DNA from 2 places in the Methylobacterium sp. CM6257 genome. Region 2 is predicted to be linked to the other one. Evidence: predicted binding sites of a transcription regulator. Region 2 holds the regulator's gene; the other holds the start of a gene.

Region 1 (3,400 bases), 1.6 Mb from region 2:
GTGGCCTCCAGGCGCTCGCGGCGGAGATCGCCGAGGACGCGGCGGCAACCAAGCTGGTGCGTGCCGCCGGCAAGCGCGTCCATCTCGTGGCAAGCCCGTTCGAGCAGCCGCTCGGACCGCGCGGCTTCCGGGAGGTCTGGGCGCGCCAGCTCCGCTGGGCGCGGCTGCGGCGGGTGACCTTCCCGCTGTTCTTCATCCCCGAGATCGGCAGCGGCGTCCTGCTGCCGGCGCTGCTGGTGGCCCTCTGGGCCGGCAGCCTTGCCGGCCTCCTCGGCGCTGCTTGCCTCGCCGCCCTGTGCTATGGCGCCGAATACCGGCTCGCCGTCCGCGCGGGCTGGCACCGTTCGCCCCGCATGCTGGCGGCCTTCCTCGTGCGCGACGCCCTGATCCCGGCGATCTGGCTGGGGGCCTGGGTCCAGAGCGCTATCGTGTGGCGCGGCAACGCCATGGATGTGCGGCCGCGCCGGGCCGCCGTCGACCGCCCATACGTGCCGACGGCCTGATGGCCGCGCCCGCAAACTCCGGAGGCCGAGACGTGACCCGCCGCTACGCCCTGTACTGGCTGCCCGCTCCGGGCTCCCGCCTCGACGCCTTCGGCAAGGCCGTGCTCGGCTACGACAACGTCTCCGGCGATACGGTGGCGCATCCGGCCGCGCTGGAGGACCTCGCGGCCGTCACGGCGGGGGCCCGGGTCTACGGCTTCCACGCGACACTCAAGGCGCCGCTGCGCCTCGCGGAAGGCACCACCGAGACCGATCTCGTGGCCGCCGCCCGGAGCCTCGCGGCAGCGCACCCGCCCGTGGCCGTGGGCCCGCTGGAGGTCGCGGCGATCGGACCCTTCCTCGCCCTGGTCCCGGAGGCTCCCCCGGCGGCGCTGGGGCTGCTCGCCGCCGAATGCGTCGCCGCCCTCGACCCGTTCCGGGCGCCGCTCACCGAGGCGGAGCGCGCGAAGCGTCGCGCCGACCGTCTCGGCCCGCGCGGACGGGCCCTCCTGGATCGCTGGGGTTATCCGTACGTGTTCGAGGCCTTCCGCTTCCACATGACCCTGACCGACGCCCTGCCGGACGCCGAGCGCGACGCTTGGCGCGCCCGCTTGACCGAGGCCTACGCCGCCTGCGGGCCCGAACCCCTGGTGATCGACGCCCTGTGCCTGTTGAGCCAGGACGGGTCCGAGCCGTTCCGGCTTCTGGCGCGCCTGCCCTTCGGAGACGCCCAGGGAGCCTCTCACGGAGACGTTCATGGCTGACCGCCCCCTCGGCCCCGAGCCGGCGGTCGATCCGAGTGCCCGGGTCGTCCATTGCCGGCTCGGCCGCTTCACCGAGGTCGGCGCCCGCACTCGCCTGACCGAGACGGCCTTGGACGATTATTCCTACATCGCCCAGGATGGCGAGGTGATCTACACGACAGTCGGCAAGTTCTGCTCGATCGCCGCGAGCGTGCGCATCAACCCGGGCAACCACCCGATGGAGCGCGCGTCGCAAGCGCATTTCACCTACCGGGCCCTTGCCTACTGGCCCGAGGAGGCCGACGAGCCGGCCTTCTTCGACCGGCGCCGGGCCAGCCCGGTGGCGATCGGCCACGACGTCTGGATTGGCCACGGTGTGGTCGTCCTGCCCGGCCGCACCATCGGCACCGGCGCGGTCGTCGGGGCGGGCGCGATCGTCACGCGGGACGTCGAACCCTACACGATCGTGGTCGGCAACCCCGCCAGGCCGGTCCGGCGCCGGTTTCCCGAGGAGATTGCCGCGCGGTTGGAGCGCTTCGCCTGGTGGGACTGGGACCATGAGCGCCTGCGCCGAGCGCTCCCGGATTTTCGCGCCCTCCCGATCGAAGCATTCCTTGACCGATACGGGTCCTGATGCCGTGATCGAGTGTAGACGTTGCGCCGGCAAACAACATTGAATCGTATTCGTCATCCAATCGTCGTGTAACTGGCGTTTAGCTTCGGCCATTCTCCGGCGGATGGATGCATGCTGGTCATCGAGGATCTGACGCGCCAATACGGCGCCCGGCGCGCCCTGGACGGCGTCTCACTGGAGATCGAGCCCGGCAGCTTCGTCGGAGTGATCGGCCGGTCCGGCGCCGGCAAGTCGACGCTGCTGCGACTCATCAACCGGCTGGCGGACCCGAGTTCGGGGCGCATCCGCCATGACGGGCACGACGTCACGACCCTGCGGGGTCGGGCCCTGCGGGCGTGGCGCACCCGCTGCGCCATGATCTTCCAGCAATTCAACCTCGTCGGACGCCTCGACGTGATGACCAACGTCCTGATGGGCCGGCTCAGCCACGTGCCGAGCTACCGGTCCCTGCTGCGCCAATGGTCCGAGGAGGACCGGGCGATGGCGTTGGCCGCGCTGGAGAGCTTCGACATGGGCGAATTCGCCGGCCAGCGGGCGGACGGTCTGTCGGGCGGCCAGCAGCAGCGCGTGGCCATCGCGCGCGCCCTGGTTCAGGAGCCCGAGATCCTGCTCGCGGACGAGCCCGTGGCTTCCCTCGATCCGCGCAACACCCGTCTCGTGATGGACGCGCTGGCCGAGGTGAACCGGCGCTACGGCATCACGGTCCTTTGCAACCTGCACTCCCTCGATCTCGCCCGTGCCTATTGCGACCGCCTCGTCGGCCTCGCCGCCGGCCGCGTGGTGTTCGAGGGCGGCCCCTTCGACCTTACCGAGGACGTGGCGCGCCGGCTCTACGGCCTGGAGGCCGGCGAGGTGCTCGACGATTCCGCCCAGCGCGAGGCGGAGCAGCGGGCGGCAATGCCGGGCCGGCCCGGCTTCGTGCCGGCGCGTCCGGTCCGCCAGGCTGCCATCGGCGCCTGAGCCGGGTTCGCCGGCCGCCGGCGCACCGGGCTTGAGGCCCCAACAACGACGGATCGGGAAACGCCCGCCGGCCTCGGCGGTCGGCCGAACCCTGCGCCACACGTAACCCAAGGGACGACATCATGATCACCCGACGCACCCTCGCTGGCGCCGCGGCGCTCACCCTCCTCGGCCTTCCGGCCGCCGCCCAGGACTGGAAGGCGCAGTATCCCGAACTGACGCTCGGCGTGATCCCGGCGGAGAACGCCACCGGCACCGCCGACCGCTGGGCGCCGCTCACCGCCTACCTGACCAAGACCCTGGGCGTGCCGGTGAAGCTGCGGGTGGCCAGCGACTACGCCGCGGTCATCGAGGGGCAGCGGGCCGGCAACATCCAGATCGCGTGGTACGGCCCGGCCTCGTTCTCGCGGGCCGTGATGACGGGCGTGAAGTTGGAGCCGATCGTCAACCAGAAGCACGAGACCGGCGCCTCGGGCTACTATTCGGTGGTCTACGTGCTGGCTTCGAGCCCATACAAGACCGTCGAGGACCTTAAGGGCAAGAACCTCGCCCTGGTCGACCCGAACTCCACCTCCGGCAAC
Region 2 (3,400 bases):
CGCCCTGAAAGGCGGTGGCTCGGCGATCGGCTGGGGCTTCCAGTTGCAATCGCCCGCCGTGGTGGCGGGGCTCGCCTATCTGCTCTTCGCGATGGGCCTGAGCCTGTCCGGGGCGGTCCATATCGGCGGACGCCTCGCCGGTCTCGGCGACGGCCTGGCCCGGCGTGCGGGGCTGAGCGGTTCCTTCTTCACGGGCGTCCTCGCCACGCTGGTGGCGACGCCCTGCACGGCACCGTTCATGGGCTCGGCGGTGGGCTTCGCGCTGACCCAGAGCGCCGGCGTGGCGCTCGCGGTGTTCGCGAGCCTCGGGCTCGGCCTCGCCCTGCCCTTCCTGGCGCTCACCCTCTGGCCGCCGGCCCTGCGGGCCCTGCCCCGGCCGGGCGCCTGGATGGAGACCCTCAAGCAGGTCCTGGCCTTCCCGGTCTACGCGACGGTGGCGTGGCTGATCTGGGTCCTGGCCCAGCAGGTCGACCCGCAGGGGCTCCTCATGGCGCTGATCGGCCTCGTGCTGGTCGGCTTCTGCGCCTGGGCCTGGGAGCACGGGCGCGGTGCGTCGCGGATGGCGGGGCCGATTGCCCGGGCCTGCGCGGTCCTGGCGCTCATCGCCGTCGGGGGCCTCACGCTGGCCCTCGCCCAGAACCGCGCCGCTCCGGCGGTGCAGGCCGCCGCCAGCGGGATCGAGCCTTTCACCCAGGCCCGTCTCGACACCCTGGTGAACGGGCGGCGGCCGGTCTTCGTCAATCTCACCGCGGCTTGGTGTATCACCTGTGCGGTCAACGAGACGACCTCGCTCTCCACCAAGGCCGTACGGGCCGCGATGGCGGAGCGGGGCGTGACCTACCTGAAGGGGGACTGGACCAACCAGAACCCGGAGATCACCCGCCTCTTGGAGAAGCACGGGCGCAGCGGCGTGCCGCTCTACCTGCTCTACACGGGAATGGGAGAGCCTCAGGTGCTGCCGCAGATCCTCACCGAGGGGACGGTGCTGGCGGCCCTGGACTCCGTGCCGGCGGCCAAGGACGGCAAGAGCGCGGCGCTGACCCGCTGAGCGGGCGCGGCTAAGCCTCCAGCGAGAAGGTCTCGTCGAAGGCGTAGCCGGAGCCGCGGACCGTGCGGATCGGGTCGGGCTGGCGCGGGCCGTTCAGCGCCTTGCGCAGCCGCCCGACATGCACGTCCACCGTGCGCTCGTCGATATAGACGTCGTGGCCCCAGACCCCGTCGAGAAGCTGCTCGCGGGAGAAGACCCGGCCCGGGGCCAGCATCAGGAATTCCAGCAGCCGGAACTCGGTGGGGCCGAGATGCAGCTCCTCGCCGCCGCGGCGGACGCGGTGGCCGGTGCGGTCGAGTTCGAGATCGCCGGCGGCCAGGCGGTCCGAGACATGGGCGGGCTTGGCCCGGCGCAGCAGCGCGCGGATCCGGGCGAGCAGCTCCGGCACGGAGAACGGCTTGACGATGTAATCGTCCGCGCCCGTTCCGAGGCCCCGGACCCGGTCCCCTTCCTCGCCGCGGGCGGTGAGCATGATCACCGGCAGCCGCTCTGTCTCGCGGCGGGCGCGGATGCGGCGGCAGAGCTCGATCCCCGAGAGGCCCGGGAGCATCCAGTCGAGCAGGACCAGATCGGGGATCCGCTCGGCCAGGAGCAACTCCGCATCGTCGCCGCGCGCGGCCGAATCCACCACGAAGCCCTCGGCTTCCAGGTTGTAGCGCAGCAGGGTGGTCAGCGCCTCCTCGTCCTCGACGATCAGGACTTGCATGCTCACGTTCGATGACCCGTTCACGAGGCGGCGCCGTTCGGCCTGCGGGCTCGCCGGCTCCCTCCGGAGCGGGCGGGCCGGCGGATGGTGCGGGAGGCGCCGCTCAGCCTCAACCCACACCCTCCGATTTTCGGGCGGCGCGCCACAGGAAGGAGCGCGCGCCGCGCTTGGACGGCAGCGGCTCGCTCTTACGGAGCCTGCCTGCCGTCCACCGTCGCGTAGTTCGACGCATCGTTCTTCGGCCGGTCGCCCGCCAGCGTCTCGCCGGTGGCGAGGTAGTGGATCGTCTCGGCGATGTTGGTGGTGTGGTCGCCGATGCGTTCCACGTTCTTGGCGCAGAACAGGAGATGCGTGCAGAACGAGATGTTGCGCGGATCCTCCATCATGTAGGTCAGGAGCTCGCGGAACAGCGAATTGTACAGCGCGTCGATCTCGCCGTCGCGCTCCCAGACGTCGTGGGCCGCCTGGACGTCACGGCTCGCGTAGGCGTCGAGCACGTCCTTGAGCTGGCCCTCCGCGAGGTCGCTCATGTGGCGCACGCCCAGCACGATCTTCTGCGCCGGCGCCTGGTCGGAGATCGCGACGACGCGCTTGGCGACGTTCTTGGCGAGGTCGCCGATCCGCTCGAGATCGCCGGAGACGCGGATCGCCGAGATGGTCTCGCGCAGGTCGATCGCCAGGGGCTGGCGCCGGGCGATGAGCAGCACGGCGCGCTCCTCGATGTCACGCTGGAGCGCGTCGAGGCGCTTGTCGGCGACGATCACCGTCTGGGCGAGCGCGTCGTCCCGGCGCACAAGAGCGTCGGTCGCCTCCGCCGTCATCTTCTCGGCCACGCCGCCCATCTCCGAGATCGAGCGACGCAGGTTCTCCAGGTCGGTGTCGTAGGAGGTGACGATATGGCCGGGCATGGTGGATCCTTCGATGGGGGCCCGCGAAAAGCGATCCGTCGGGTCCGGTGGATCCGCCGCCGCGCCGGCGAATGCCGGTTGGCGTTCCCCGGTGCCGGATCGTTCGAACAGGTTAGCCGAAACGGCCGGTGATGTAGTCCTGGGTGCGGCGTTCCGTCGGATTCATGAACATCCGGCTGGTCGGGCCGAACTCGACCAGCTGGCCGAGATACATGAAGGCGGTGAACTGCGAGATGCGCGCCGCCTGCTGCATGTTGTGCGTGACGATCACGATGGTGAACTCGTCGCGCAGCTGCTCGATCAGCTCCTCGATCCGGCCGGTGGAGATCGGATCGAGCGCCGAGGTCGGCTCGTCGAACAGGATCACCTCCGGGCGCTGGGCCACGGTGCGGGCGATGCACAGGCGCTGCTGCTGGCCGCCCGAGAGGCCCGTGCCCGACTGGCGCAGCTTGTCCTTCACCTCGTCCCAGAGGGCGGCTTTGCGGAGCGATTCCTCCACGCGGCCGTCGAGCTCGGATTTCGGCAGCTTCTCATAGAGCCGCAGCCCGAAGGCGACGTTGTCGTAGATCGACATCGGGAACGGCGTCGGCTTCTGGAAGACCATGCCGATGCGCGAGCGCAGCTCGTTCAGGTCGATGGACGGGTCGAGGATGTTCTCGCCATCGAGCAGGATCTCGCCCTCCGCTCGCTGCTCCGGGTAGAGGCTGTAGATCCGGTTGAAGCAGCGCAGCAGCGTCG

Evidence for each region. The regulator PhoB, encoded in region 2, activates phosphate uptake and scavenging genes when phosphate is short. The targets are predictions, from matches to a motif close to TGTCATNNANCTGTCAT.
Region 1: phnC (phosphonate ABC transporter ATP-binding protein) is a predicted target of PhoB. The motif match lies at 1,911-1,927, and genes of this name have one in related genera.

What each region holds. Positions count from the first base shown of each region.
Region 1 is NZ_CM137735.1:5,946,866-5,950,265, reverse strand. It holds gene ACYCO6_RS28965 (glycosyltransferase) at 1-503, shown strand, start outside; gene ACYCO6_RS28960 (DUF1045 domain-containing protein) at 536-1,246, shown strand; gene ACYCO6_RS28955 (LbetaH domain-containing protein) at 1,239-1,859, shown strand; gene phnC (phosphonate ABC transporter ATP-binding protein) at 1,971-2,819, shown strand; gene phnD (phosphonate ABC transporter substrate-binding protein) at 2,942-3,400, shown strand, end outside.
Region 2 is NZ_CM137735.1:4,341,995-4,345,394, forward strand. It holds gene ACYCO6_RS21235 (protein-disulfide reductase DsbD family protein) at 1-1,048, shown strand, start outside; gene phoB (phosphate regulon transcriptional regulator PhoB) at 1,059-1,754, opposite strand; gene phoU (phosphate signaling complex protein PhoU) at 1,943-2,662, opposite strand; gene pstB (phosphate ABC transporter ATP-binding protein PstB) at 2,775-3,400, opposite strand, start outside.